Regions from separate parts of the Arthrobacter sp. alpha11c genome, predicted to be linked through region 2. Evidence: predicted binding sites of a transcription regulator. Region 2 holds the regulator's gene; the other holds the start of a gene.
The links. Region 2 encodes Rex, which represses fermentation and respiration genes when NADH is low (regulators of the CRP and FNR family bind a similar motif). Its sites were predicted from a motif close to CTTGTGAANNNNTTCACAAG; they were not measured.
Positions count from the first base shown of each region.

Region 1: a site for Rex is predicted at 5,831-5,850, ahead of ACTAQJ_RS15050 (ALF repeat-containing protein). Genes of this name have one in related genera too.

Region 1 is NZ_CP196747.1:3,290,055-3,305,125, forward strand. Features, by position in the region: gene ACTAQJ_RS15025 (efflux permease Rv1217c-related protein) at 1-453, opposite strand, end outside; gene ACTAQJ_RS15030 (hypothetical protein) at 450-818, opposite strand; gene ACTAQJ_RS15035 (ABC transporter ATP-binding protein) at 820-1,806, opposite strand; gene ACTAQJ_RS15040 (alpha/beta fold hydrolase) at 1,909-2,580, shown strand; gene ACTAQJ_RS15045 (DUF8462 domain-containing protein) at 2,762-3,616, shown strand; gene ACTAQJ_RS15050 (ALF repeat-containing protein) at 3,624-5,669, opposite strand; gene ACTAQJ_RS15055 (amino acid permease) at 5,909-7,369, shown strand; partial or broken gene ACTAQJ_RS15060 (HNH endonuclease) at 7,422-8,907, opposite strand; gene ACTAQJ_RS15065 (3-hydroxybutyrate dehydrogenase) at 9,124-9,873, opposite strand; gene ACTAQJ_RS15070 (MFS transporter) at 9,878-11,275, opposite strand; gene ACTAQJ_RS15075 (LysR family transcriptional regulator) at 11,425-12,315, shown strand; gene ACTAQJ_RS15080 (spermidine synthase) at 12,304-13,221, opposite strand; gene ACTAQJ_RS15085 (hypothetical protein) at 13,341-13,595, shown strand; gene ACTAQJ_RS15090 (GNAT family N-acetyltransferase) at 13,614-14,117, opposite strand; gene ACTAQJ_RS15095 (O-methyltransferase) at 14,121-14,792, opposite strand; gene ACTAQJ_RS15100 (thiamine-binding protein) at 14,832-15,071, opposite strand, start outside.
Region 2 is NZ_CP196747.1:4,571,274-4,586,344, reverse strand. Features, by position in the region: gene ACTAQJ_RS21375 (hypothetical protein) at 1-854, shown strand, start outside; gene ACTAQJ_RS21370 (redox-sensing transcriptional repressor Rex) at 903-1,610, opposite strand; gene ACTAQJ_RS21365 (glutaredoxin family protein) at 1,694-1,948, opposite strand; partial or broken gene ACTAQJ_RS21360 (HAD family hydrolase) at 2,113-2,929, shown strand; gene ACTAQJ_RS21355 (DUF559 domain-containing protein) at 3,081-4,046, shown strand; gene ACTAQJ_RS21350 (helix-turn-helix domain-containing protein) at 4,359-4,733, shown strand; gene ACTAQJ_RS21345 (IS3 family transposase) at 4,730-5,584, shown strand; gene ACTAQJ_RS21340 (30S ribosomal protein bS22) at 5,758-5,856, opposite strand; gene ACTAQJ_RS21335 (helix-turn-helix domain-containing protein) at 6,028-6,240, opposite strand; gene ACTAQJ_RS21330 (3-deoxy-7-phosphoheptulonate synthase) at 6,392-7,549, opposite strand; gene ACTAQJ_RS21325 (acetylxylan esterase) at 7,769-8,776, opposite strand; gene ACTAQJ_RS21320 (DUF1961 family protein) at 8,838-9,545, opposite strand; gene ACTAQJ_RS21315 (rhamnogalacturonan acetylesterase) at 9,542-10,213, opposite strand; gene ACTAQJ_RS21310 (carbohydrate ABC transporter permease) at 10,240-11,112, opposite strand; gene ACTAQJ_RS21305 (ABC transporter permease) at 11,112-11,855, opposite strand; gene ACTAQJ_RS21300 (hypothetical protein) at 11,871-12,107, opposite strand; gene ACTAQJ_RS21295 (extracellular solute-binding protein) at 12,135-13,616, opposite strand; gene ACTAQJ_RS21290 (hypothetical protein) at 13,621-13,863, opposite strand; gene ACTAQJ_RS21285 (YesL family protein) at 13,856-14,563, opposite strand; gene ACTAQJ_RS21280 (hypothetical protein) at 14,789-14,923, opposite strand; partial or broken gene ACTAQJ_RS21275 (DUF6807 family protein) at 14,922-15,071, shown strand, end outside.

The DNA.
Region 1 (15,071 bases), 1.3 Mb from region 2:
CAGCACGCTCGCTCCTACATCCCGCTTGGACATGATGACGGCGGTCAGTGAGACGCAGACGATGCCAAGCCCCAGCGGAAGCAGCAGGGGCCACCATCGGTTTCCCGTGTAGGCAAACGTCTGCTGCCCCCAACCGATGGGCGAAACCCAGCTCGGCCATGCCGCCGTTACCGTCAGGCCGTCCCGGCTGACCTCGCCGGTCGCATCGCCGAAACCGCGCAGAAGATAGGCGGCGACCACTAGCCCGGCCGCCGCTCCGTTTGCCCCACGCGAGGTACTCATGAACTCGGATGCGAGCAATCCGACCGTGAGGAACGCCAAGCCAATGGCTCCGGCCGCAAGACCGGCCACGAGCGAGCCAGCGGAGTCGAGACCGCCGGCGATAAAGCCGAACGTGACTGCCGCGGCCAGGAGCACGTTTCCTACGAGCCCATGCGTCACGGTCGCCGTCAATGGCATCCACCGCCCGCCGCCGTGGACGCGACGAGCTCAGCCCGGCCCGCTTCCTCCTCGGCACGCGTATGCCGCACTGCCAGGAAGGTGTTCATCAGGCCAGCAAGGACACCGATGAAGGCGAAGATCTGGAAAAACGTAAATGCGTCCAGGGCGGGGCCCCTGACCAGCCCGCGGAGAATCAAAATAGCGGGAGTCGCCGTGGCAACATGCAGGATCTCGGCGCGGGAAGCATCGTCCCCGTACGCCGAAGCCACCGCTGTAGTGGCGAAAAAGGCAAGGGCACCGATGGAAGCAATCCAGCTCAGGAGTTGCCACCGGTCGCGGCGAAGTCGCTGCCAATACAAGCCAAGAAAGCGGCTCATCTCAAGGGCCCGTCGCCGCGGGCGGGCGGCTTCGCCCATGGTGAGTGCCGCCGTCGGACTTCACTTCCTCTGACTGGGGCGGAAGGGCAACCCCGTAGTGCCGGAGGAACAACTCTTCCAGCGACGGTGGAGCGACCAGCAGGCCCTGTACGCCCAGACGTCCAAGAATCGGCAGGACCTCATGGACACGGTCCGAATCGGCATTGAACTTGACCCGGCCTGCGGCCAAGGTGAGGTCGTGGACTTGGGAAAGGCTTTGGAGGGCTTGGACGTCCACCTGGTCCTGCGCGAAAGAGATCCCTGTGCGGGTCAGGTGGCGCAGGGATTCCAGAGTCCCGCCGTCAACGATCCGACCACCCCGGATGATGCTGACACTATCGGCCAGCTGTTCCACCTCGGAGAGAATGTGGCTGGAAAGAAGGACAGTGGCCCCTTTCTCGGCGACGAGCCGCCGGATCTCCCTAGTAAAGACGGCCTCCATGAGGGGATCCAGACCGCTTGTCGGCTCGTCCAGAAGGTAGACCTCAGCGTCGGCAACCAAGGCTGCGATGAGCGCAACTTTCTGGCGATTGCCTTTGGAGTAGGCACGGCCCTTCTTGGTGGGGTCAAAGTCGAAGAGCTGGCACAAACGCTCCTTGCTGCGTCGATACTCAGCGTGATCTGCCCCGCTGTCCCGAAGCCGGGAGAGAAAATCAATGGTCTCTCCCCCTGAGAGATTCGGCCAGATACTGACATCGCCGGGGACGTTGGCAACACGCCGGTGGAGTTCAACGGCGTCGGCCCATGGGTGCAATCCAAGGACTCTCGCACTGCCGGACGAGGCGCGTGCCAGGCCCAGCAGGATACGGAGCGTAGTGGACTTCCCTGCACCGTTCGGGCCGAGGAACCCGTGGACTTGCCCCGCGGGGACTTCGAGGTCGAGGCCGTCCAGTGCCTTGACCCGGCCGAAATTCTTATGGAGATCGATGGTCTGGATGACAGGGTCCATGGAGCCGACGTTACGCAGAAACGGCGCCCCTGTGAAGGAAGACAATAGGGACATGAATTCCACCGTGTTTCACCCTCGCCACTGCGTGCGGCCCGAACTGCCGTGAGTACGTTCGTCCTGATCCCGGGAGCCGGCGGGACAGCCTGGTATTGGAGCCGGGTGGTTCCGCTGCTGGAGCGTGCCGGACACGAGGCCGTCGCGGTGGACCTCCCTGGGGACGACGAAAGTGCTGGCCTGCCCGAGTACACGCGACTGGTTCTGGACGCCATTGGCGCCCGCACCGACGTCGTGCTCGTGGCCCAATCACTGGGCGGTTTTACCGCGCCGTTGGTCTGCGACCGTGCGTCAATCATCCGCGAGCTCGTCCTCGTCAACGCGATGATCCCAATGCCGGGCGAAACCCCTGGCGACTGGTGGGCGAACACAGGTTGGGACGCCGCGAGGGAGAGCGCTGCTGCGGCCCACGGTTACAGTCCCGAGTTCGACGTTGCCACAGATTTCCTGCACGACGTTCCACCGGACGTCGCTGCAGCGGGTGAACCGTATCAGCGGCCGGAAGCCAATGCGGTCTTCGAATCAGTCTGCGACTTCACGGAGTGGCCCAGCATCGCAACAAGGGTACTCAGCGGGAGGGACGACCGGTTCTTTCCCGTGGAATTCCAGCGCCGAGTGGCCAAAGAACGCTTAGGACTCACGCCCGACGTCATCGCAGGCGGCCACCTGCTGGCCTTGGCAAACCCGGAGGGCGTAGCGAAGTACCTGCTGCGGGGCTGAGCCGCACTGCCGGAGATGCCCGCGGGAGGTCGGTCCCAATGCGGGATGTTCACCAAATTCACCCAGTTATCCAAATTCACCAAATTCACCCAGATTCACCTGTCCATCCTTACCGGCGCCAGGGAACATGGTTGGGCTGTGATTTCGGAGACGGCGACCGGCACGTTCATGGGGCGCATAGGTGAAAAGATGCGTCGCCTTACCCAAGAATTGGGGGACGGACCCGACGCGCGACGACGCATCACGGCAGTCACAGTCGCTGGGTTTGGCGTTACGACGCAACTATCACCAGAACGGCAGGTCGACTGGGAGGGAGCTGGGAGAGAACCTCCTCCAGCTTCTGGATGCAAACGGAACTGGCCTCCTCATCACAGTGGACGAGATCCACGCCGCCGACCGTTCCGAACTGGCCCAGTTGGCTGCAAACGTACAGCACTTCATCCAAGACCGGCTGCCAATAGCTCTGATTTTTGCTGGCCTACCCTCGGCGGTGTCGGACCTTCTGAACGAGGGAGTTGCTACTTTTCTTCGCAGGGCCGACAAGATTGATCTCCATGCCGCCGCGATACGGGATGTCGAAGCGTCGTTCACCGAGACATTCGCTCGGGCCGACATAGCTATCGCTCCCGACCAGATTCACCGCGCCGCCGTTGCGACTGGTGGCTACCCATTCCTCATTCAATTGGTCGGCTACTTTCTCTGGAGGGAGGCTGAGAACCACGACGATTCCCTTACTCCGGCTGCTGTCGACCGGGCAACAGAAGCAGCAATCCGACGAAACGAACGCGTTGTGATTGAAGCTGCCCTTTCGTCGGCGTCCTCGAAGGACCTGGAATTCCTACACGCCATGGCAATCGACGATGACATTTCGACGATCGCCGACATCGTGCAGAGAACTGGCTCGCGACCCACGTTGGTGGCCAAGTACCGCACACGACTGCTGGATGCTGGTCTCATCGAATCAGCCGGTCACGGCAAAGTTGTCTTTGCCATCCCGGGGCTACGGGAATACCTGCGGAAGAATCCCCGTCACTAGGGCACGCCTAGGGCTTGGCCTTGACTGGCGTTTCCGGCACTGCATTTGTCGGCGTTTTCCGGCGCAGAACGAGCGTGATTCCACCCGCCGCCGCGGCGACCAGCAGCGCAATCAACCCGATAGTCCAAGCGTTTAAACCTTGTGACGTGTTGGAAGCAGTGGCGGCTTCCTGGGCTTCCGGCTCCACGGACACGATGTCACCCGGATTTGCGCTGCCAGCCGGAGGAGGGGGAAGCGCGGGCAGGTCAGCGGCAGACGCACCCGTCTCGCTCGTTGCGGGGATCACGACGGCGGGCGACGACTGCCACGGCACCAGCGCCGGGGCCGATCCAGCCAACTGGTGGACGGCGACGTGCGGCAAACCACTAAGCGGGAGCGCTGCTTCAGCAGCCTGGACTGCTTCTGCCTGCCGTGCCGCTTCTGCCTGCCGCGCCGCCTCAGCCGACTTGGCAGCGTCGGCCGCCGTCCCGGCGTCGAGCGCTGCTTTGTCTGCCAGTCCGGCGAGTTCGGCGATCGTCGCGTTGACCAACGCTACGTGGGCGGCCGTGGCCTTGTCACGCTCGGCAGCAGCGGCCTTTCCGCTGGTCATGAATGCCTGAAGGTCGGCCCGACTGCCGTCGAGGGCGACGCTGGCAGCTGCCCGCACCTCTGGTGTTGAATCCAAGGCGAAGGTCGTCTGGACCCGGTTGTCGAGGTGCAGCGCTTGATCAAATCCGTATTCCAGGAAGTACCGGACATCTGCATGGTTGGCTGAACTGAGGGCGGCGTCGGCGGCTGCGTTAACGTGCCCGCCACCAAGGTGGAGAAGCTGGTAAACGCGCTGCCGGTCGGCGCTCAAAGCGGAGCCATCCAATTTGGTCGAAGCCGCGTAGCCATTGGTGATGAAGGCCTTGATCCCGGAGTCTCGTGCCAGGAGGGCAGCTTCAGCGGCCTTCTTCACCTCCGGCGTGCCGGTAAGCGCCAGATCAAGTGTGGCCTGCCGGGCTTCCTTACTGCGGACATGGAGATCGGTTCCCGGCGCGGTAAGGGTTGCCAGTAGCTCCGGAATTTCGCGAGCCGCCGTCGCGAAGGCCGTCTTGGCCGGCTCCTCGGACGTCAGCAGCGCAGTGTCCGTGGCCTGCCGAGGCAAAGCCAACGATGAAAGGAAGTCCCTGTCCGCGACGAGACGCGATGAATCCGCTGCCCTCGCAGCAGTTGCGGTCCTCCGAGCCTGCTCGACGGCGGCCCTCGCCCTCTCGGCCACGCCGGCAGCCCCGTTGGGGTTGGCTGCCACGTCTGCCTTGACCTGCTGCAGCAGCGCGGCTACTGCCTCTGATTCCGTGTGGTGGTCTGAGGCGACGAACTGCCCGTAGCGAAGGAAATCAGCAACGAAGTCCGGGCTGGAGGAGTCCAGGGCAGCTTGAGCTCCGAGAGTTACCTCAGGCACGGGGGAATTCGTCAGGTAGTAGACGGCCTCCCGATCCTGGCCTTGCGCGATCTTCCGCCAGCCCTCAAGCACGAATTGCCCAATGGCTTCCTCGCCCGAGTCCAGACTTTTGGAGGCGGCAGCACTTATTCGAGGGTTTGCCACGTTGGTGAAATACGTCGCCGTCGTCCGAAGATCGCCCTTCCATGTACTCGCCCAGCCGTCGGACAAGAAGGCAACTGTTGCGGCATCGGAAATGAGCGCTGCTTTCGCGGAGGACCGTACGTGTGGACTCCCCCGCTTCGTCAGCTCGGTGACCAGTTCCTTACGGTCCGTTGCCAGCGCAACGTCCTGTCCGCCGTCAAGGAATGCCTGGACGGCCTCGGGACCGCCCACCAAGGCAAGCTGGGCTACGGCGCGCGTCGCCGGGCCACCTGTCCTCCACAGATCAAGGACGCCGGCCACATCAACAGCGCGCTTCACAAAAGGAACGGGAGCCTGCGAGGCGAGGGGAATCTCAAACTCAGGAATGTCGTATGCCCGGGCGGGGGCGGCGAAGAGCAGGGATGCCCCCGCGATCAAGGCCACAACGGCGGCGGCCCAACGATGGCGAGCAGCACGGATGGAAGCAACACGGAAAGCAGACATCTACGAGTCCCCCAAGAAAGATGCGATGACAGTGTCCGAGCCATCCGGGCGGCATTGGACCTGAAGACCTGCCTACCGGGGTGACTAGCTGTCCGCGGACATCGTATCTGAGATTCGACTGTGACTCCTGTCGCACTGTCTGCGATCAAAGACACCAAACCCCCGTGAGGCCAATCACAAGGCGGCCAAAAGTGATCTGCTGGATAGCGATCCCCTCCCAAAGACGAGAAGGTTTTACCATGCAACAAACCATGCTGGCTTCGAAGGACACCGTCCTCCAAGCCGCCGGTACGGCACTGAGCCGTGGCCTCAACGTCCGTCACATCCGCTTTATGGCACTCGGATCCGCGATCGGAACGGGACTGTTTTACGGTTCTGCGTCCGCCATACAGAAGGCCGGCCCCGCCGTCCTTTTGGCCTACATCATCGGCGGTGCAGCCGTCTTCATGGTGATGCGCGCACTTGGCGAAATGGCCGTCCGACACCCCGTCTCCGGCTCATTCGGCCAATACGCGAGCAAGTACCTTGGACCGTTCGCCGGCTTCGTTACCGGCTGGACGTACGTGTTCGAGATGGCGATCGTCGCCATCGCGGACGTCACAGCCTTCAGCATCTATATGGGCTTCTGGTTCCCACAGGTGGACCGCTGGATCTGGGTGCTTGCGATCATTCTCTTCCTGGGCGCCATGAACCTGCTGAGCGTGAAGGTCTTCGGTGAACTGGAGTTCTGGTTCTCGCTGATCAAGGTGGTGGCCATCATCGCCATGATCGTCGGAGGCGCAGCAATCGTCGTCTTCGGCTTCCAGACGGGCGACGGCGGCGGTGTGGCACCGGGGTTGGGGAACCTGGTTAACCACGGCGGTTTGTTCCCGAACGGCTTCGAAGGGCTCCTGGCTGCGTTCGCCGTCGTGATGTTTGCTTTCGGTGGGATCGAAACAATCGGCATTACCGCTGGCGAAGCTGCCGATCCCAAAAAGGTCATCCCGCAGGCAGTCAACACTGTGCCAGTCCGAGTGCTGCTGTTCTACGTCCTGACGCTGGGCGTGTTGATGAGCATCTTCCCGTGGAACGAAATCGGCAGCAGCGGCAGCCCGTTCGTGCAGATCTTCGACGGCCTGGGCATCCCTGCTGCACCGCACATTCTCAATGCCGTGGTCATCACTGCGGCCCTTTCCGCTATCAACAGCGACATCTTTGGAGCCGGCCGCATCCTGTTCGGTCTTGCCCAGCAAGGTCATGCTCCAAAGAGCTTCGGCAAGATCTCCAGGCACGGCGTCCCCTGGATGACCGTGGTGATGATGGGCGGAATCCTGCTGGTGGGCGTCCTGCTGAACGCTGTGATCCCGGAAGACGTGTTCGTGCTGATCGCCTCGATAGCCACGTTTGCCACAGTGTGGGTGTGGGTGATGATCCTTGCTTCGCACGTTGCCATGAAGCGCGAAATCAAGCGCAAGGGGCTTCCGGCTTCGGAATTCGGTTCACCCCTGTGGCCGGCAGCGTCCATCCTGACCATGGCGTTCATGGCCATGGTGATCGTGATCCTCGGGGTCTTCGAGGATACGCGCGTAGCCCTATATGTCGGCGGTACCTGGCTGATCCTCCTGTTCGTCGCTTACAAGCTATGGGTTCGCGGTGGTGGCCTGCGTCGTGCAGAGCTCGTGGACGAGACGGCGTCAATCCCCTTGGTGAAGGCACCGTAGCTCCGGCGCCCGAGCTGACAGTTGAACCCTATGTTCTTGAGGAACATAGGGTTCAACTGTTATGTCGGGGGACGGGGAGCTCAGGCTCGGGTTGTAGTAGACGCGTTGTCTCCCGCCGATGCTGGCTCACATGGCCTGGCAGGGGTGGGGCTTTGGATTGGTACCTGTGACCTGTTGGGGTGCTGATTTCCAGTTGATGTTGGCCGCCGGGGATTGTTTTTGTGTTCCAGCCGGGGTTTTCTTTGGTGTGGTTGCAGGCTTCGCAGAGCCCGGCGCCGTTGGCAAGGCTCGTGGCGCCGCCGTTGTGCCAGGGAATGATGTGGTCGGTGTGGCGTATGGGGGCGTCGCAGTAGGGTGTGCGGCAGGTGTGGTCCCGGGTTTCGATGAAGCGTCGCATCCCGGGTGGGAAGAGCCGGGCTTTTGAGTCCATGGCCAGCAACTCTCCGGAGGCCGGTGCTGTATAGAGCCGGCGGAGCAAGACTTTGAATGCCTCGCCGCCCGTGCGTTCCGTACCCGAGTTGACCTGCCCGGATTCCGCATGGTTGTTGGTCCCGGGCGCTCCGTTCGTCTGGTTGCTGCCTCCGGCGATGAGCATTCTTGCCCACCCGGGCGGGGACTATTCCGTAGCCTTGTAGCCGGGCTGGTTCGCTGTCGTCTTGGAGGAGGGTGCTGTCGGTCATGACGAGCTGCAGATCAATCCCGCTGATCCCGCCGGGGGTGCCGGTGAGGCGTTCGACGAGGGTGTCGGCCATGACCTGTCCGCGGTTCCGGGTGTCCCCGCCGGAGCGGGCCGAATCGGCGTGCCGGGTGAGCGCGGCGTAGGCGGCGACGCCTTGGGCAACGGGGAGCAATGCGGTGAGGATGGTCATGGTGTCCGGTGCGGGCCGGAGGCTGACGTGCCGTTCGGACGCGGCATGGGCTGCGCGCTGGGTGACGGAGCGGGGATCGCGCCGGTAGGCTGCGGCTCGTGCGGCGGCGATGATGGTTTTGTCTCCGGCGCCGTCGAAGGTTCCGGTGTCGGGGGCGAGTTCCTCATCAACCGCGGCCCGGTCTTCGACGGAGAGGCAGGCTGTTTCCTTCACGAGCAGGGTGGCGCGCCATTCGTTCAGGTGCCCGGTTTCCAGGGCGGCCATGGTGCGGGGCATTTCCGAGACCAGGGCCTTGGCCAGGCCGAGGAGCCGGGATCCCTTGTTGGGTGATTCACGCCGGGCCAGGGCGATCTGCGCGCCCACACCCTTGCCCTGCTCAGCCGCCGGAGCGCCCATCTCCGCATACGCTTGGCGCTGGGCGAGATCAAAGGCCACAGCGATCCTGGCCTGCAACGCCGCGATGGCCGACTTCACGTCTTCCAGCCCACGAATCTGATCGATCAACTCATTGCTGTACGCACCAACACGGAAAGAACGTACCTCGAGGAGAAGACCCTCCACCGAGCCAACGGCCGAAGCCTCAAACCCAGCGAGCGCCGCTTGGTCCAGGTTCTCCAATCCGTCCAATTTCGGAACATGAGCGGGCAAAGTCGTGATCACCGAGCCCATCTCCCCAATCCCGTCCATGGAAATCACTCTTCCAGCAAGCACCCGCCCACATCAGGCCCCAATTCCCCTATGTGGAAAACCGGAAAGAGGCCCGCCCGGGTGGCAAGATCAACAAGCATCGAAATGACAGATAACCCCCATGTTCCGCAGATACATGGGGGTTATCTGTCACCTCTCGGCAAGCAGGCGGCACCAGAGGAGGCCCAGAAGGACCTACTACCGGGCCGACCACCCGCCGTCCATGGTGTAGCTCGCGCCGGTGACCATACCGGCGTCGTCGGAGGCCATCCAGGCTGCCAACGACGCGACTTCCTCAACCTCCACCAGCCGCTTTACTGCCGACTCCGTCAGCATTACCTTCGCCAGGACCTCGGCCTCAGGGATGCCGTGGAGCCGGGCCTGATCGGCGATCTGTCGCTCCACCAAGGGCGTGCGGACGTACCCGGGATTGATGCAGTTGGACGTCACTCCATGCTCGCCACCCTCCAAGGCAGTGACTTTGCTGAGCCCTTCGAGGCCATGTTTCGCGGAGACGTACGCGCTCTTGTAGGCCGAAGCCCGGAGCCCGTGAACCGAGGAGATGTTGATGATCCGGCCGAACCCATTGGCGTACATGTGTGGGAGCGCGGCCCGGATGAGGAGGAATGGGGCCTCCAGCATCAGGGCGAGTATCCGCCTGAATTCAGCAGGTTCGAACTCCTCGATCGGCGCTACTTTCTGGATGCCGGCGTTGTTGACCAGGATGTCGCAGTCAAGGCTGAGGGCGGCCAGGGCGTCGACGTCCAACAGGTCCACAGTCCAGGCAGTGCCGCCCAGCTCGTCGGCGAGGGCTGCAGCTCCGGAGGCATCGACGTCGGCCACTACTACTTTCGCCCCGTGGGCCGCGAGCGCACGGGCGCAGGCTGCCCCGATTCCGCTCGCACCGCCGGTGACCAGTGCTTTGCGCCCGTTCAAGGAGTTGTCCATGGAGCTAGCCTTTCGCTGCCGTGCCAACAGAAGACGTGGTCAGTCCATGCCGCACGGCGTCGGCTTCGTCCACGTCCTGGAGCGCGATGCCCTTGGTTTCCTTCAGCGAAACGACGGCGACGACGGTAATTGCGCAGGCGACGACGAGGTAGATCGCGGTGGGGAGCCAGGAACCGGTGTCCTTGAGCCACTGGGTTGCCAGCAGCGGAGCGAGTGACCCTGCGAAGATCGACGTAACCTGTGAACCGAGCGAGACCCCAGAGTAGCGCATGCGGGTGGGGAAGAGCTCGGACATGATTGCCGGCTGGCCTGCATACATGAACGCGTGCAGGCACAGGCCGATTGTCACGGCCAACACGATGACCACAGCGTTTTTGGTGTCGAACATGGGGAACGCGAAGAACGGCCATGTTGCGCCGGCGATGGCTCCCACCAGGTACACGGGCTTTCGACCCCAGGCGTCAACAAGACGCCCAACCTGCGGGATGACCAGGAAGTGGATCACATGCGCAATAAGCAATGCGAGCAGCAGCGATGACGTGTCATACTTGTGGACGCTTTTGAGGTAGACGATCGCGAAGCTGACCACCAGGTAGTACATGATGTTCTCGGCGAAGCGGAGGCCCATGGCTTGCAGGATGCCCTTGGGGTATTTGCGGATGACTTCGCCGACGCCGTAGCTGATGGCCTTGGATTCCTCCACCTGGGCCTTGGCCTCGAGGAAGATGGGTGCCTCTGTGACGTGGGTGCGGATGTAGTAGCCGACGAAGACGATCACTGCGGACAGCCAGAATGCGACCCGCCAGCCCCAGCCGAGGAATGCCTCGCTGCTCAGGGTGGTGGACATGATGAACAGGACCAGCGTGGCCAGGAGGTTGCCCACGGGCACTGCTGCCTGCGGCCAGGATGACCAGAAGCCGCGCGACTTGTTGGGGCTGTGTTCAGCTACCAGGAGCACGGCACCTCCCCACTCGCCACCGAGCGCGAAGCCCTGGATGAAGCGAAGCGCCACCAGCATGGCCGGTGCCCAGTAACCCAGATCGGCGAAGCCGGGGAGGCAACCCATGAGGAACGTCGAGACGCCCACGATCACAATGGTCAGCTGGAGCGTGGGCTTGCGGCCCAGTTTGTCGCCGATCTGGCCGAAGACGATTCCGCCGAGCGGGCGGGCTACGAAGCCAACTGCGTAGGTCAGGAACGCCTGGATGATGCCGTCCAATTCGTTGCCGGTGCTCGGGAAGAAGTATTTGCCGAAAACCAGCGTCGCGGCGGTGGCGTACAGAAAGAACTCGTACCACTCCACCACTGTGCCCACCATGGACGCAGCGACGATCTTCTTAAGGCCGGAGCCCTTGCCGGATTGGTTCCCGGCCTTTGATGTGGAGCGCTGCTCTACGCTCATATCCATCTCCTCAGTGTCCTCGTTGACCCTTTTGACAGTGCCCTGATGCATGCTGTGATCCACAACACGAAATGCTCCACTGAGTATTACTGCAGATTCATCCCGCCTCAATGACCAAAGTGGCACCGAGTGTGTGCAGAATTGCAGATATGAAGCCCAATCCGGACGATCTCCTCATCCTCCTGGCCGTTTCACGCTCAGGAAAATTCACGACGGCGGCGCAAGCCTTGGGCCTGAACCACACCACCGTTTCGCGCAGGATAGCGGCGCTGGAAAAGGCTCTGGGCGGCCGCGTCCTCGCGCGCGCCGCTGGCGGCTGGGAAGTGACGGAGTTGGGGGCAGAGGCCGTACTGGTCGCTGAACGCATTGAATCTGCGGTGGGCGCACTGGGACCCAGCGACGGCGCACCCGACCCCATTACCGGCGTCGTACGCATGACCGCAACCGATGGTTTCAGCGCCTATATAGCTGCGCCTGCCGTGGCGAAACTGAGACGCGACCATCCTGGGCTCAGCGTTGAGATTGTCACCGTGACGCGTCGGGCGCTTCAGCAACGCTCGGGCCTGGACATCGAAGTGGTGGTCGGTACGCCACAAGTCCATCGGGCAGAGGCAATCCGCCTGGGCGAGTACCGGCTGGGAATGTACGCCTCGCTCGACTACCTCGCGGACCGCGGCACACCCAGCAGCATCGAGGAACTGACGCAGCATCAGTTGGTCTACTTCGTGGATTCCATGCTGCAGGTGGATGATCTGGACGCGCCGAGAAGGCTGGTCCCAACGATGCGCGATGGCCTGAGCTCCACCAACGTGTTCGTGCATGTGGAGGCGACGAGAGCGGGCGCAGGCGTGGGATTCCTGCCGTGTTTCATGGCCGATCGCCACGCAGATTTGGTGCGGCTCCTTCCTGCGGACTTCGCGGAGCTGCTCCCCTACTGGATGGTCCTCCGCCCCGACTCGATGCGCCGCCCGGCCGTAGCCGCCGTCGTCCAGGCCCTGCGCGAAGAGACGGAGACGCGGCGCGAGGAGCTACTCGGCTGAAGCCGCCGGCGGATCGTGCCGAACCGGGGTCCCGGCGGCAAAGGCCCTCACTTGGGCGTCGTTCCAGATGTGTGCAGGGACGGCGCCGCCCAGGAGCTTGCGGGCCAGGGTTGGGTCGTCGCCGAACGGCACGTGGCTGCCAGCCATGATCATGTTCCCGTAGCGCCGGCCCTTGAGCATGGCGGGGTCCGCGATGATCATCGTGTGCTGGAAGGTATCGGCGATGGTGGCCGCGTCAGCGCGTGCATTCTTCAGATCCGGGGCGTCGCCCGAGTTGACCACGTACAAGCCATCGGGGGCCAGGACGGCGTCGGCGTGGGCGTTGAACTCACGGGTGGTGAGGGCGCGCGGCGTGAAGGCTCCGGCGAAGACGTCCCTGATGATGAGGTCCCGCGTATCAGGGGTCAGGGACTCCGTCACTTCCCGCGCTTCGCCGACGCGGATCCGCAGCAAGGGCGCCTTGGGGAGTTCGAACCAGCCACGGACGTAGTCGGCAAGCTTTCCATCGAGCTCCACCACCACTTGCCGCGCATCGGGGTACGCCGCGTTGAGGTATCGCGCCATGGAACAGGCTCCCCCGCCCAGGTGCAGGGCCCGAAGCTTTGGTTTGGACTCCCGCGGCCATCTCGATTCCACCAGCGCAGCAATCCAGCGCATGTATTCGAAGTCGAGGAACAGTGGATCGGCGAGGTCAATGTGCGAGCTCAGCACTCCGTTGATCTTCAGGAGCCAGCCGTTGTTGTTGTCAGGATCGGGAATCAGTTCGCAGTCGCCGGTGTCGATGTAATAGACGCCCGCTACCGGGCCGTCTGGACGGGTGCCGCTAGGCACCTCGATGACTCCCGCCGTCGATCTTCCCGCCCGGCCGGACTTGCCTGCCTTGCTGGATTTACCGGGTTTGGCCACTAAAACTGCCCTGCCTGAGTCATGGCTCCAGCCTAGTGGAGGACCGCATCATCGCCTTCCACTGGAGCATTTAATAAGGATGCTTACCATTTAGTGTCATTGGGCCATAAGATCTCTTCATGGAAGCTTTGGGATCGGTTTGGGTGGAGGTGTTTACGGTCGCGTTCGCCTGGCTGACCGTGGTCTGCCTACTGATTGCCCGGGTACCCAAACCGCCCAGCCTCCTGGAGGAACCCCTCGAGGACGAACCACCCAGCACCACGGTACCGGCACCGGGAGCACGGCAAGGACGGCTGCGGCATCTCCTGCCCAAGCCACACGCAGCCCGGCGTCCCAGGCAACGCCACCATGAGCGGGCAACGCCCAACGCCTGACAGCTGGGCCTTCAGACGTTAAAGCCCGACGGCGGGCCGCACCATCCGATGTTCCGGAAGTGAGTACCACGAGGGGTCGCAAAGCTGCCGCTTGCCGTCGGGCACGAAGCCGTTGCGGCGGTAAAAGGCCTGGGCCCGCGGGTTGTCGTCCAGGACCCACAGATATGCCGGGCCGTCACCCAGGAGCGCATCCAACAGCGCCTGACCCACACCGCGGCCATGAATCCGTTGGAGGGTGTAGAGCATGAACAGCTCCACGTCGCAGGGGCTGTCCTCGTCCCTTCCCGGTCCTGAAGCCGCAATTCCTACCAATTCATCATCGGGATCATGGGCCAGCATCCGCGGATGGCCTGCCGCGATCGACGCCCTGTACCTCTCTATCCTGTCCGGCAGGGCAGCTTCCTGCTTCGCGAAGAATTCCGGCGGCAGCAAATGCCCATAACTCTCCCGCCACGACTGGACATGCATGATGGTCATGGCTTCGGCGTCGTCAACCGTTGCCGGGCGCAGCGTGAAATCCATCGGCTACCGCACTCGGGCGATAGCGAAGCCGTCCCAGCCCTTGCTGCCCACAGTCTGGATTGCGGTGGCATCAAGACGCGGGTCCTGGCCCAGCATTTCCAAGGCCTTGACGATGCCCGGAGCGTTTACCTCGTCCCGCGCAGGCTCCAGGATGGATCCGTCCCAGATGACGTTGTCGATCACGATCACTGTGCCCGGGTGGCCAAGACGGATGGCCCAGTCAAGGTAGTTGGCGTCGTTCTCCTTGTCGGCGTCGATGAACACAAAATCGAACGATTCCTCGCCGACCAACGTGGGAAGCGTGTCCAAAGCGGCACCCACCCTGATGTCAACCTTGTGCCCAACTCCGGCCGCGTCCACATTCGCCCGCGCGACGTCAGCATGCTTTTGGAGGTACTCGCACGTCACCAGCCTGCCGTCGTCGGGAAGTCCCTGGGCCATCCAGATACTGCTGAAACCGGCCAACGTACCAATCTCCAGGACGTGCCTGGCTCCGGACAGCTGCACGAGCATCTTGAGCAGCTTGCCGGCGTTCGGCGCCACCTCGATCTGTGGCATGCCCGCCTCGACCGCAGATGTCAGGGCGCGCTTATGGGCAGGATCAGGACGCACGACGACGTCAGTCAGGTAATGCTCGACGTCAATCCAACCGGGTTCAGCCACGTGTTCAATCATGGCCCCCAGTCTTGCACTGGTCACTGACAGGGGAAAGAGCTATTCCGTGGTGGAAATAGCCTCTTCGAGACGCTCTACCTTGCCGGTCAGCTCACCGCTGTACCCGGGCCGGATGTCCGCTTTGATCACCAAGGAGACGCGGCTGCCGAAGCGGCCCACAGCCTCTGTAGCCCGCTTAACGACGTCAAAGACCTCGTCCCATTCGCCTTCGATGGTAGTGAACATGGAGTCCGTCTGGTTCGGCAATCCGGACTCCCGGACGATCTTGACCGCGGCGGC
Region 2 (15,071 bases):
ATCCGGGCGACGCCAACACCGGCGATGCCAACAAGGGCGACGCCAACAAGCCTGAGCAGCCGGGCCAGCCATCCACGCCCCAGTACGGCCAGCAGACACCGCAGTATGGTCAGCAGACTCCCCAATATGGTCAGCAGCCGAGCGCTCCACAGTACGGTCAGCAGTCCCCGGCTGCACCCCAATATGGTCAGCCCCCGGCTCCCCAGTATGGCCAGCAAACCCCGCAGTACGGTCAGCAGACGCCACAGTATGGTCAGCAGGCTCCCCAATTTGGTCAGCAGTCGCCGTACGGCCAGCAGCCATCTCCCTACGGTCAGCAGGCTCCGCAATATGGCCAGGACACCAACTGGCCCAGCCAGCAGCCAGGTCCCACCACAGTTCCGCAGCTGGTCAACATCTCCTTCTGGATGATCATCGCAGCGGGCATCCTGTCCGCCATCAGCTCGCTGATCCTGGCCACCACCGGTTCGGATGCCTTCATCAACTCGATGATCCAGCAGGCTGCACAGCAGGGCACTGAATTCCCGGAAGGCTCCCTGGAAGGCATGCGTGGCGGTATTGTCGTTGCCGCGATCATTGGGGCCATCGTGTCCCTGGGCCTCTACGCATTGGTTGCATTCCCGGTCCGCAAGGGCAAGAACTGGGCCAGGATCCTGGGCACCGTCTTCGCGGCGATCTCTGTCCTTGGCCTCGCCGGACTGTTCCAGTTCGGTGCCACGTACGGCATCCTGCAGCTCTTGGTGATCCTGCTGGGAGTTGCCGCAATCGTCCTGCTGTACCTGCCGGCGTCGGCTCCGTACTTCCGCAAGCCGCAGCCTTTCGGTAACCCTTACCAGAACCCTTACGGCCGCTAAGCCAACAAGCTTCTTGTAGTAACGTCAGCGGGCGCGGACCCGGTAAGGCTAGACAGCCTGACCCGGTGTTTGCGCCCGTTGTGCGTGGTACGCCAGGATCTGCAGCTCGGTGGCCATGTCCACCTTGCGGAGGTTCACGTGCGGCGGAACCTGCAGGAGAACCGGAGCAAAACTCAGGATGCTCCGGATTCCGGCAGCGATGACGCGATCACAGACTGCCTGCGCCACGGTGGCCGGCAAAGCCAGCACCACCATGTTGGTGTGGGTGCGCTCCAAGACACGTTCAAGTTCTGCTGAATCGCTGACCCGCAACCAACCCACCTCGTTGCCGATCACCATGGGGTCTGCGTCGAAAATAGCCACGACGTCGAAGCCCCGGGACTCGAAGCCGCCGTACCGCGCCAGCGCCTTGCCGAGGTTACCGGCACCGACGATTGCGACCTTCCAGTCGTGCGTCAGGCCAAGGGCTGCGGCAATGTGACGGCTCAAGTATTGGACTTCATATCCCACCCCGCGGGTCCCGTACGAGCCGACGTAGGAGAGGTCCTTGCGAAGCGTGGAGGAACTGACGCCTGAAGCCTCGGCCAACGCGTCCGATGACACACGTTCCACGCCTTCTGCCAGGAGCGAGTTGAGCGCGCGCAAATAGAGAGTCATCCGGGCCACAGCCGCGGGCGGGATCTGCTTGGCGGCAGGTTCGTGGTCCCCGCTTGTTGCCCCCGGGGACGGTTCCAGCGCAGTCACGGTTTTCTCCATTGCGTCGCTTGTTGTTCCACTCTATGGCCCTTGGCCGGACTCAACAAAAGCCGGTACTTCCGGGTAACAAAGTCCCCTGATCCTTAGCCTTCAAGGACTCTTTTCAAAGTACGGGCCAAGCGCTGCTCGTCGATCTTCCAAAAATCGCGCTGGACCCCATCCACCAGCACCACGGGAATTTCCTCCGCGTAACGCTCCTGCAGTTCCGCGTTACCGTCGATTGCCTGCTCGGTCCACTGGACGCCCAGTGCCGAGGTAACGCGTTCGACGGCGGCACGCGCCTCCGTGCACAGGTGGCAGTCAGCTTTGGTGAGGAGAACGACGTCGGGAATAGCCATGACACAACGGTAACCGCCCCACCCCTCTCTCACATCCACCGCACTTTCCCCCCAACGCTCTCTCACATCCTGACCGCTTTCCACCGATGCTCTTGCACATCCCACGGGGCAGCCCCACCGTGCGCCCTCAACGCCGGGCCCCGGCGATTGACTAGACTCAAGGCATGCCCGACGAGAAGAACGCCGCTGTGGTCGCCGACGCCAAGGTGCCGCAGCACACCGGCGAAGCCGCTTTCTTCGACGTCGACAACACTTTGATGAAGGGCGCCAGCCTCTTCCATGTGGCCCGGAAGATGTACGAACGCAAGGCTTTCACTCTGTCCCAGGCGGCAGGCTTCGCGTGGAAGCAGTTCAAGTTTGTGATGCGGGGCGAGAGACATGGACGACGTCCATGCCGTGCGGGACTCGGCCCTGACGTTGGCCGCCGGAATCACCGTGGACGATATCAAAGCCCTGGGCGAAGAAGTTTATGACGAAATGATCGAGTCCCGGATCTGGCCCGGAACCAAGGCGCTCGCCGAGCAACACCTCCGTGTAGGCCGGAGGGTCTGGCTGGTGACCGCTACCCCAATTGAGGTTGCCACTGTCATTTCCACAAGGCTTGGCCTGACGGGCGCGCTGGGAACCGTGGGCGAGGTCCATGACGGAATGTATACCGGCAAGCTTGTGGGTGACATCCTGCACGGGCCGGCTAAGGCCATCGCCGTCCAACTCATAGCTGACCAAGAAGGCTTGGACTTGGACCACTGCTGGGCTTACAGCGACTCCGCCAATGACATCCCGCTGCTCACTATGGTGGGTCACCCCGTGGTGATCAACCCCGACTCCAAGCTGCGCCGGCATGCCCGCGACAACAACTGGCCCGTGTACGATTTCCGATCCGGACGCCGTGCAGCAACCCTGGGGCTGAAGGCGGCAACTGTGGGCGGTGCCATCTACGGGCTGTGGCGTGGATTCTCAAAGTTCCGCGGCCCCCGCTAGCCGTTCCTTTCTCACATCCCCACGCGTTTCCACCGTTCCTCTCCCACATCCCCACGCGTTTCCACCGTTCCTCTCCCACATCCTCTTGCGACCCTGACCTACCTGTGGATAACTTCTGCACGCTTAGCGGCTTCCAAGGAACAATGCGGGTATGCAGAATTCGCTACTCAACCAATCAAGCCCGGTCTTGGAGCCCTTCAGCCTGAACGAGGCCAAAGCTGCCGGCATCGATCCGTCGGTCATTTGGCGCAGCAGCAACATCGTTCCCGTTAGCCGTGGCCTGTACCGGCCAAGTGAGTGGGATTTCGACCTTTCGTCTGCCGCCCGTTCCCTCTCCTCAGCCAGCCCTGGCGCGTGGATCTCCCATACAACTGCCGCCAGGCTCCATGGTTTTGTCTTGCCAGCCTGGCTATCGGATTCAAATGAATTGCACTTGAGCAAACCGCGACGTCTGCCGTCGGTCCGGCGCAAAGGCATCATCGGGCATACCGAAACGCTCTTCGACGGAGAGATTGAGCAAGTCCAAGGGATTTGGATAAGCACTCGAGCCCGAACATGGCTGGATTTGGCGCGTCGTCTCCCACTTCATGACCTCGTGTGCGTGGCAGATCAGTTGATTCGCATTCCACGGCCCGACTTTGAGGGGCGCGACGCACCGTTCGCTACTGCCCAAGAGCTCCGGAGCATGGTCGAACGGCACAAAAACCGCCAAGGCGTAGTCCGGGCACGGGAAGCTCTGGATCTTATGCGCGTCGGGGCCGACTCGGCTCCAGAAACTTTGCTTCGTCTGGCTATGCTTGACGCCAACTTGCCGGAACCTCAGCTCCAGGTGATGCTCCGCGCGAACGATCCCTTCTCGCCTTCAGCGGATTTGGGTTTCAAGAGCCGCCGCCTCGCGATTCAGTACGACGGCGGCCACCACCTTGAGGAGGAGCAGATGCATAGCGATCGTCGCAGGGATAAGGCGTTTAGAGCAGCCGGTTGGACTGTCCTTGTCTTCGGAAGAGATGACCTTGCGGACAACTTTGGCAACGCCGTTCGGCAGATCAAAAGGGCGCTACGGACTGCATGGATGGATCCATCGGTTGCATCCGGGTTTGCCCGGAACACGATGTGAGAGAGCATGCGGCCAGAAGCGCCGCAGGATGTGAGAGAACGTCCGGCCGCACGCCGCACGATGTGAGAGAACGTCCGGCCGCACGCCGCAGTGAACTGCTCCCCTGAAGTTGGACTGTGAATCGCAGTTCCGTTTGAGGGGAGCAGTTTTATGAGTTCGCGTAGTTCATTGTCTGTGGTGCAGCGGGTGTCGGCTGTAGCGTGTTTTGAAAGGGGTCTGGGGTATCGGACGACGGCCCGGTTCCTGGGTGCCCCTGTTGTGGCGGTGAGGTCGTTGTATGGGTTGTGGAGGATCCATGGTCGAGGAGTGCTGGTGAGCAGGGCACCGAAGTCATACTCTTTCGAGGTCAAACTGGCGTTGGTGCAGCGCTTCCTTGCGGGCGAAACCGGGCAGGATCTGGCGGTTGAAGCGGGCCTGTCTTCGCGGCAACAGCTCCAGAAATGGGTCAGGGATTATCGTTTGGAGGGCGAGGACGGGTTGCGGCCCAAACGCAACGGCAGGCCAGTGAAGTCCGGGACCCCGGCTTCCCGGAATGCGGGGGTCGTGCCCTCCGCGAAGTCGGCAGCCGGGCCGCGGGCCGGGGAGGCTTCGGAGCTTGAGCAGTTGCGTCGGGAAAACGAACTGTTGCGGGCACAGGTGGCCTACTTGGGAAAATTGCGTGCCTTGAGGGCTCAGGAACAACGGTGAAGGTTCAAGCCCTCATCGCTCTCAAGGCTGATTACCGGCTCCCGGTTCTGCTGCAGGCCGCGGGTCTGGCCCGCTCGACGTTCTTCTATCACCAGGCCCGGCTCGAGTCCCCGGACCCGAAGGAAACACTCAAGAGCGCCATCACGGAGGTTTTCACGGCCAACCATGGCCGCTACGGCCACCGGCGCATCCATACCGAGCTGATGAAGAAGGGGTGGGTGGTCGCGAAGAAGACCGTGCTGAAGCTGATGCGCGCGTTACACCTGCGCTGCAAGGTCCGGCGGCGGAAACGCTATAACTCTTACCAAGGCGAACAGGGCGTGATTGCACCGAACCTGCTGAACCGGAAGTTTGACGCCGATGCTCCGAACCAGAAGTGGGTCACCGACGTCACCGAGTTCCGCGTCGGGGACCACAAGCTCTACCTTTCACCGGTCATGGATCTTTTTGACCGGCAGATCATCTCTTATTCCGTTGGCAGTTCACCGAAGCTGGAACTTGCCAACAGCTCACTGCGCCAGGCCATCGCCTGCCTGGAACCGGGACAGCACCCGCTGGTGCATTCGGACCAAGGCTTCCAATACCAGCACCACTCCTGGCGGGTCCTGCTCAACGATGCCGGCGCCACCCAGTCAATGTCCCGCAGGGGCAACTGCTACGACAACGCCGTCATGGAAAACTTCTTCGGACACCTCAAGGAAGAACTCTTCCACCACGTCCGGTTCCTCAGCACCGAAGCCCTGGCACCAGCACTGCACGAATACATCACCTGGTACAACAACGAAAGAATCTCCACCAAACTCAAGGGCCTAAGCCCGGTCCAATACCGGGCCCAGACCCTCGCAGCCTAGAATCCCAATTAGCCAGTCCAACAAACGGGGACCAGTTCACAGGACGTGAGAGAACGTCCGGCCGCACCCCGCAGGATGTGAAAGAACATCCGGCAAGAAGCGCCACGATGTGAGAGTGCAAAAATGCCCGCCGCCTTGGAAGGCAACGGGCATTCACGCTTGGTGAAGTATCTCTACTTCTTATTGCGGCGCTGGTGGCGAGTCTTGCGAAGCAGCTTGCGGTGCTTCTTCTTGGCCATACGCTTGCGGCGCTTCTTAATAACTGAACCCACGAAAGTTCCTTACAAACTAGATGAAGGTCCTGTCTGTTGGAACGGATCCGCGGACTAGCAGCAGACAGTACAACTGACAGATTCTTACATTGACGTAAAACGTTCCTTTAACAGAGTACCGCTTCAAAGGGGCACCCCGTGACCACGGTCCGCGGGACAGACCCGGCGCCCTCAGGCGGTCTCCGATTGTCCGTCGACCACAGCACCCTTGAGGTACTGGGCCACGGCTTCTTCGGGCACCCGGAAGGAACGGCCAAACCTGACGGCAGGCATTTCCCCTGAGTGGACCAGGCGATACACAGTCATTTTGGAAACGCGCAGGACATCGGCTACTTCAGCCACAGTCATGAAACGCGCATTCGAGAAGTTAGTCTCCGCGGACATTTCCCATATTCCTTTGCTCTCAGCTGGACAGGACACCCCCAGTAGAACGGTGTGCCGATGCTGAGCCATCAAACAACCATGTGCTAGATACTCTAGAGGCTGAAGTGACCAATGTGAAAGCATTTCCCGTAAGTGGGACTCTACTCCCCGGCTACTCCCCCGAAACCAGCCGGCACTTCCGTGCAGACGAAGCAAGCTGTTCCAGCACCGAAGCGGTGACGTCCCATTCCATGCAGGCATCCGTAACGCTCTGGCCGTAAACGAGTTCCTGCTCCCCCGCGAGCTGCTTGGCCACATCCAGATTCTGCGCCCCTCCCACGAGGAAGCTCTCCAGCATGACGCCGGCGATCGGCGAGGTCTCGCCTGCTTCGAGCTGGGCGCCGATTTCCAAGGCAACTTCAGCCTGGCGGTGATGGCTCTTGCCGCTGTTGGCGTGGCTGGCGTCCACGATCAGGCGTGGGTTCAGTCCCTTGGCGGCGAGCTTGGAGGAGGCAGCGGCAACGTCTTCCTGCGAGTAGTTGGGGCCCTTGCGTCCGCCGCGCAGGATCACGTGGGTGTCCGGGTTGCCTGAAGTGGCCACGAGAGCCGCGCGGCCGTCGTCGTCGATTCCGAGGAAGGCTTGTTCAGCAGCAGAAGCGCCGCAGGCATCGATGGCCACCTGGAGGTCGCCGTCGGTTCCGTTCTTGAAGCCGATGGGCATGGACAGACCGGAGGCGAGCTGGCGGTGGATCTGGCTTTCGGTGGTGCGGGCGCCGATTGCACCCCAGGAGACGAGGTCCGCCATGTACTGGGGGCTGATGGGCTCGAGGAATTCGGTGGCCGTGGGCAGTCCCAGCGCGGTGACCTGCTTGAGGAAGCCGCGGGCTGCCCGCAGTCCGGCAGCAATATCGTGGCTGCCGTCCAGGTGGGGATCGTTGATGAGTCCCTTCCAGCCGACTGTGGTGCGGGGCTTCTCGAAGTACGTACGCATGACGATCAGCAGGTCTTCCTTGTGCTTCTCCGCCTGGCTGACCAGCCGACGCGCGTATTCCAGACCGGCCTTGGGATCGTGGATGGAGCAAGGCCCGACGATTACCAGCAAGCGGTCGTCCACGCCGTCCATGATGGCCCGGACTTCATCTCGGCCACGGTCGACGACGGCAGCTGAGCGGGCATCCAGCGGCAACTCGGCGATGAGGTCCTGAGGGGCCGGAAGCGGTTCGAAGCGGGCCACGCGCAGGTTGGAGGTGGCGGGCTGGGAAGCTTTCCCGGCAGCGGGGAGTGCCTCGTTGTGGAGTGTCTCGGTGGATTCTGCGGCGATGCTGGTCATTTCTGGGTCCTGTTCCGGATGCGGAGCGGGCCCCTTTTCAGAACCCGCCGGATATGGCGAAGGGCAGAGAATGATCTCTGCCCTGCTGGCTCTGAAGGAAAGTTGGATGCGTGTCAGTTAGACGCGGGCCCCTCCAGAGCCAACGAAAAATACGCATACCAACGCTTAGTCATAGCCACACCATAACCGCGGTTCGTCAAACCGGGCAAATTGGGTCCGTCATGATGACAAAAGTTTGCGGAGGAACTGGAGCTGTTTGATCCAGTGGTGCTCCTGGCCGCCCTCGTGGTTGTTGAAGCGGTATACCTCGATGTCCTTGGCGGGCGCCCCTCCCGAAAGACCGTAGCTGTTGAAGCTTGCAAACACCGTTGAGGGCGGGCAAATGTCGTCCATTTGGGCCGCTGAGAAGAGTGTCGGCACTGCGGCTGCCCGGCCGAGATGAACGCCATCAAAGTAGTTCAGCACGGCAAGCATGGGCTCATACTTGTCGCGGTGCCGCCCCAGGAAGCCGGCAATTTCCGGGTAGGGCCCGCGAGGCGCGATGTCGATTGCACGAGGAAAGTCCTGCAGGAACGGGACGTCGGGCAGCGCGGCGATCACGCCGTCGAGCCTTCCGGCCACCAGCCCGGCGGCCGCCACCGTAATGCCACCTCCCTGGCTGATTCCGGCAAGCACCACTTTGGAAGGGTCGACGGCGGGATGGCTCTGCGCCGCTTCTACCGCACGGAAGGCGTCCACGTAGACCCGGCGGAAGTAGTAGTCGTCCTGATGGTAAGCTCCCCGGGTCATCAGGCCTGCATAGTTGATGCCGCCGGCTGATGGATGCGGATCCGGGGTGTCACCGGATACGCCCCCGTAGCCCTGGCCGCGGGTGTCCATGATGAAGTGGGCGTATCCAGCCTGCGCCCACCGGGTGTTCTGGTTGACCAGTCCGCGTCCCCCGGAGTAGCCGATGTACTCAACGACAACGGGAAGTTGCTGCCCTGGTTCAAGGTGAGAAGGAATGTGGAGCCAGCCCTTGATGCGGTCTCCACCGAAGCCGGAGTATGTGACGTCGAACGTGTCGATGACGCTGAGGTAGTTGTCCATGGGCTCGAACACAGCATTCAGCGGCAAGGTCCGCGCCTCGGCGATGGTGCGCTCCCAGAAAGCGTCAAAATCAGCGGGCGGAACTGCGCTGGAGGTGTAGCTACGGAGCTGCTCAAGGGGCAAGTCAAAGAGAGGCATGAGGACATCCTACGTCATAAGGTTGTGTCGTCCGTCACGGGACGTCAGATCTGGAAAAGGGCTACAGCGAAGTGATGGAGAGGTTCCGGTACGCCGCCCGCAAAGGGGCCATCTGACGGATCCCGAAGTAGCCGCCGCCCAGGAGTTCCTGGCTGGTGTCCACCCAGTCAAACAGGGGCAAATCATTAATCGAAAAGACCACGCGGGGACCATCCTTGATGACTTCCATCCGATAAAAGCCGCCCGCGTCTTCGGCTGGAGGAAGTGGGTCTGCTCCCTGGGCTACGAGTTCGAAGCCGGCACTTTTGCGCAGGTTGCACGTCCTGAAGGCCCGCTCCGCGGCGTATTTGTGGCGGAAGTAGGAGATGTGGAGCGCGTCCATATCCCCTGAGTGGTACTGCGGGTAGAAGCCCGTTCGCTGAGCCAAGTCGGGAGAGAACAGATCCTTGCCGTCGTGCCCCCGCGCAGAGAAGAACACCATGGCCAGGCCTGGTTCCTCAAGCGGAAGGAACTCCCACCTGATCCGGACATGGTCCGGGAGTTCCTCGGGGCACCAGAGGGTCCAATGGGCGTGGTCTCCGTGTTCCTCTGGGTCGAGGGAACCGGAAAGGAGAAGTGCTGTGCTTTCTGCGAAAGCCGGCCCCGAACCGGCGGTTCCCTCCGGGGCCAAGGCCGGCCCGCCGTCGTCGTAAATGCCCAACTGAACCGGCCCCTCGGCGACCCAACCAGCGATATCCGAAGGACCCCGCAAAGGGCTGGAATAGATCACGCCTTCGCCCCCACGTTAAGGGTGGCCACCAGTCCGTAGCCGAGGGCCTCGAGTTGCTCCGCGACGAAACCGGCAATCCGCTTGGCTCCTTTCTCGTGGAAGTGTGTGTTGTCCTCCAGGCCGCCGGCCCAGTGCGCATGCTCTGCGGGGGCAAAGTGGAAGAACAACTCCTTGGACCCCTCCTCCCCCAGCTCCTGGTACAGCGCGCGGGTCCATTCATTGAGGTCGATGAGGTCCAAGCCAAGCTCAACCGCCAACTCGCGAACCACCAGAGGATATTCACCCAGGGTGAGGTCCAGACGCCCGGCCGTGAAATGCCGGCGCTCCACTGGCGTGCACAGAAGGGGAATGCCGCCCTTGGAACGGACGTCGGCCACCATTCGCTTTAGATTGTCGGCGTAGCCTGTTCGGGCAGCGAGATGGGCCCGCTTTTGGTCGTTGTGCCCGAATTGGATCAGCACGAGATCGCCCTTAACGGTCTGGCCCAGCAGCTGATACCAGAGGCCTTCATCGCGGAACGACTCCGTGCTGGCACCGCCCTTGGCATAGTTGTGGACCGCAGCCCACCAATAGGTCTCGGGCGCGAGGTGGGCTCCCCAACCGCTCATCGGGTATTCGTAACTGGGGCAGGCCGCCACGGTGGAGTCGCCCGCGAGGAGGATTTTCATGATTTTCCTTTCATCAAGCCGAGCCCTTACCCCTTAACCGAACCGATCAGCATTCCCTTGGCAAAGTGCTTCTGCAGGAAGGGGTAGAAGATGAGGATGGGCAGGGTTGCCACCACGATCACGGCGAACTTGATGCCTTGCTCGGGCGGGATGTACGACGGATCCACATTGCCGGTGCCAAGGAGATCCGAGGCAGCCGTCACCTGGCGCAGGTACATCTGCAGGGTCCACATGTTGTTATCGCTCAGGTAGAGCAAAGGAGACATGAAGTCGTTCCAAATACCAACCGCATAAAACAGTGCAAACGTGGCCAGCACCGGCTTGGACAACGGCAGCAGGATCCGCCAGAGGATTCCGATCTCGGTGGCGCCGTCCATCTTGGCTGATTCCTCGAGCTCGGCCGGGAGTTCCTGGAAGAAGTTTTTGATGATGATCAGGCTGAATGGGTTGATGGCCGCAGGCAGGATGAGCGCCCAGTAGCTGTTCAGCAGGCCCAGGTCCTTCACCAGCAGGAACGTTGGAATCATTCCGCCTGAGAAGACCATGGCAAAAACCACCAGGGACAGGATCAGTTTCCGGCCACGAAGTCCACGTTTCGCCAGCGGGTAAGCCATGGTGACCGTGAGAACCAACTGCACCAGCGTCCCAACCAGTGTGACCAGCACGGTGGTGATCAAGGCCCGGGTAAAGGACGGCGTGGAGAAAATGTACTCATAGGCCCCCAGCGTGAATTGCTCGGGCCAGACGAAGAACGCCCGCCGGGTAATTTCCGCTTCGTTGGCGAAGGATCCTGCCAGGACGTAGACGAAAGGCAACAGCGTGATGATGCCGATCAGCGTCAGGAAGACGTAGTTGGCGGCATCGAAAATCCGCCCGCCCCGCGTGTTGTGAATCTTCATTAGAAAAGTCCGCTCTGGTTGAACCGCTTGGACAGCCAGTTGGTGCCGAAGATCAGTACGATGCCCACCAAAGACTTGAAAAGCCCGACGGCGGTGCTGTAGCTGTAGGCGCCTTGGGTGATGCCTACGAAGTACACATAGGTATCGAAGACGTCGGCCACGCTGCGGTTGAGTGCGTTGGTCATGAGGTAGATCTGCTCAAAGCCGGTGTTGAGCATCTGCCCGATGGCCAGGATGAGCATCACGATGATGGTGGACCGGATGCCGGGCAAGGTGATGTGCCAGACGCGCCGGAACCTGCCGGCGCCGTCGATAATTGCGGCCTCGTACTGGTCCTGGTCCACGGTGGCCAGCGCTGCCAGGAAGATGATGGTTCCCCAACCGGTGTTCTTCCAGATCTCCTGAAGCACGATCAGCGGCCGGAACCAGTTCGGATCGGACAGGATATCCACGTTGGTGCCGAACAGTCCGTTGACGAACTGGAACAAGGGTCCGATGTCCAGGGCGAACAGCAGGAAGCTCAGCGACGCCACGATAGTCCAGGACAGGAAGTGCGGGATGTAGACGAGTGTCTGGACGGTTCGCTTCAGCACTGAAAGCCGGACCTCGTTGAGCAGCAATGCCAGGACGATGGTCAGCGGGAAGGCGATCCCGAGGTTCAGGAACGCCAGGATCAGTGTGTTGCCCAGCAACCTCGGAAAGTCGGGGTTGGCGAAGAAGTCGGTGAAGTTCGTCAGACCCACCCAGAGGATCTGCCGTTAACGCCCAGGAACTGGAACGTAGTCCTTGAAGGCAATCGAAACACCGTACATGGGACCGTACCGGAACACCGCGAAGTACACGACGCCGGGCAGCAGCAGAAGATACAACCATTTGTAATGCGCGAAGTGGACTGCAAAGCTGCGTCGCCGCGCCGGGGCGGGCGGCTTGATGGCCGCCCGCTCCGGGGCTTTGGCTTCGACGACCGGGGCGGTCACTTCTTGGTGTCCTGCCACAGCTTGTTTATTTCTTCTTTGACCTTGTCACCGCCGCTGGTGTTCCACAGCTTGATGGCATCCTTCAGGCCCTGCTCGTCCAGCTGCCCAGCCAGGTACTTCAATGCGGGCGTCGGCAACGATGTTGTCCAGTTGCGCGCCCTTGGCAACATACGTCGGGGAAACGAAGGCCGCGGCCGGGTTGTACACCGCACTCTTGAGGTCGTTTGCCATCACTGCAACGCGGTCGTCAAAGACCTTCTGCTCGTACTCGGAGGCCTGCTTCACTGGGTAGAAGTTGTTCCCTGTGACGTTGGTTCCGAGTTGCGCGTAGCTCTTGATGTCGGTGTTGACTACCTTGCCCTCCGGCGTTTCGGGCTTGATGGTGGCCGCGAGGCCTTCCTCAACCGTGAAGTTGACGCCCTCGATGCCGTTGTTCATCAGGACGGCAACTTCCTTGCTGTTGAGTTTGTCCAGGAATGTCAGGACGTTCTTCAGGTCGGCTTCGGTTTTGACGCTGGACTTGGGGATGGCAAGGAAGCCGGAGTAGCCGTCGGTCGGGTGGGCGTGCAGTTCACCGTCCGGACCCTTCAGGCTGCCTACGAAGCCCACTTTGTTCTGGAAGTCGCTCGGGTTGGCCTGCTTGAAAAGGTTGATCAGCACGCTGACCCGGGAGTCGACGTCGACAATTATGCCGCCCTTGCCGTTGAAGAAGGGCTCATTCCATTTGGTGGGATCGAAGGTGGCGAAGTCGGGGTTGATGAGCTTCTCGTCCACCATCTTCTTGATGAAGCGATCGGCCTCCAGGAATTCCTCGGTTTCGAAGCTCGGCACCAGCTTGCCGTCCCGCTCGGTCCAGCGGTTTCCGGCGCCGAACCAGGTCTCGATCATGTCGTAGGGGCTGTTGGTGCCCAGGGCGCCCCATTTGGGAATGGTGATGCCGTAGGTATCGTTCTGGCCGTTGCCATCCGGATCCTGCTCGGTGAATGCCTTGGCCACCTTGTAAAGGTCTTCTGTGGTCTGCGGCGCCTTCAGGCCCAACTTGTCCAGCCAATCCTGGCGGAACATCACGGCGGCACGGATCGGGTTCCGAGCCCGGAAAACCCCGTAAACCTTGCCGTTGACGCTGGCGTTTTGCTGAACTTCGGGGAACGTGGTCTTGAGGTTCGGGTAGTCCTTGAGTTTATCGGTGAGGTCCCAGAACGCCCCGGCTTCGGCGTTCTTCACGAAGCCCGGCGACTTGCCCTGGACCACCAGGACGTGCGGGATGTCGGAGGAGGCCAGGGTGATGTTCATCTTGTCCTCGTAGGAGGCGTTGGGCGCCCACGAGATGTTGATGTCCTTGCCTGTGAGCTCTTCAAGCTTCTTCTGCACAGCGCCGTCAGGCGTTGGTGGCTGAGCCTCCAGGAAGGGCGCCATGATCTTGACGGATGAGAGGTCCGACGCCGGCGCTTCGCCACCGCAGGCGGTCAGGGCCAAGGCGGCAGAGACGACGACGGCGGCCACCAGCGTTGGTTTTCTACGGAACATTTTCCTACTCCACTTCTTCGGGGTTGTTGTCGATCGACGATTCCGGGGACACACCAGGGAAGCGTTTCAGGCTCCACAGGTGCTGGCCGTTCTCGTCTTGATACGTTTCATTAGTGCTCGCACTGAGAGAATCTGCGCCCGGTTCGGGGCGCCCTTGGACAAGTTCGGCATGCCCTTGGATGTCAAGGGATCGATGGAGGACGCGGCGCGCGCCCTCGGGCGGGCCTTGGCGGCTGGTTTCAGGCAAGGCTGGTCTCCTTGGCGGTGGAAGGGGTGGTCGAGGGAGTCACTGCGCGACTTGCAGCTGCAACTGCAGCACCGGCTTCCTTCCCAACCATGGCGTCGTCGTTGGCAGTAAAGAAGCGATCGCACAACCAGCCGGTGACATAGAGCCAGCCGCCAACACCAAAGAAGGGCACCAGGCCCAGAAGGGAGCGGCAGGCGAATACGGCGGCCGCTGTCACGAACAGGAGTATGACGGTCCCCGCGAGGTGGCGGATAGCGAACCGGGAAGACATTAGAAAGTACTGCGGAATCGTGAGCTCGTACCTGGCAAACATGGGAAAGAGGTAGCACAACGTTCCGGCCGCAAAGAGGACAGCCAAGAGGATCGCGGCCGACGCCACCTGCGAACCCAGATCCCACCCGGTAGAAAAGTAGCCCCAGTTCAGGGCCAGGGCGGCAGCAACTACCAAGACGGGAACACCGAGGGCATTGCCCTTCGCAAAGTTCTTGAAGTACTCCTTGGCATAGCGGCGCCCCAAAGGCACGGCATTTCCCTGCACCTTTTCACGGATCAGGATTTGGGCCGCAGCGGTACTGGGCCCGACCCCCAGCACCACGCCACCCAGCAGTGTGAACACGATCCACAGCATATTCAGGCAGGCGATCCATAGGAGTGTGTCGAAGAACGTGTAGGCCCGAAAGCCAAATCCCCCAGAAGTCATGGCACTCCCTTTCTCCATCGTCTGCAGAACTCGCCCATTTATCTGGCGTCGACGATTACCTTGGAATCTCCCCTGCGGTCATCAATGCCAGCCGGTGCTGACTTGGCCGAGTGGGCCACATCACAAGTAAACGGTTTCACCGAAATCTAGACTGACCACACGTCTCCAGTCAAGACTCAACTTGAATCGTTACATTCACGGAGGGATCGCGCTACACTTGCAGAATCAGCTGCCGGAAAGCGCTTGCCGGGTGTGGCTTGCGAGATATACCCTGAGGCGCTGGGGCCTCTTGAGGAACGCCTTATCGACGACGCCATTCGGGTACTTGCCAGCAGTTGCCAGCCAGCAGAGGAGAATCATGAAAACCACTTCCGCCGGGTCCGCCAAAAGTCCCACCACCCTCAGGACTGCACCTGCAAGGATCGCCCTGGTAGGCGTTCATGGCTTCGGAGCCCATCACCTTCACAACCTGGAAAGGCTCAGGTCCGAGGGCGTGGTGGATCTCGTT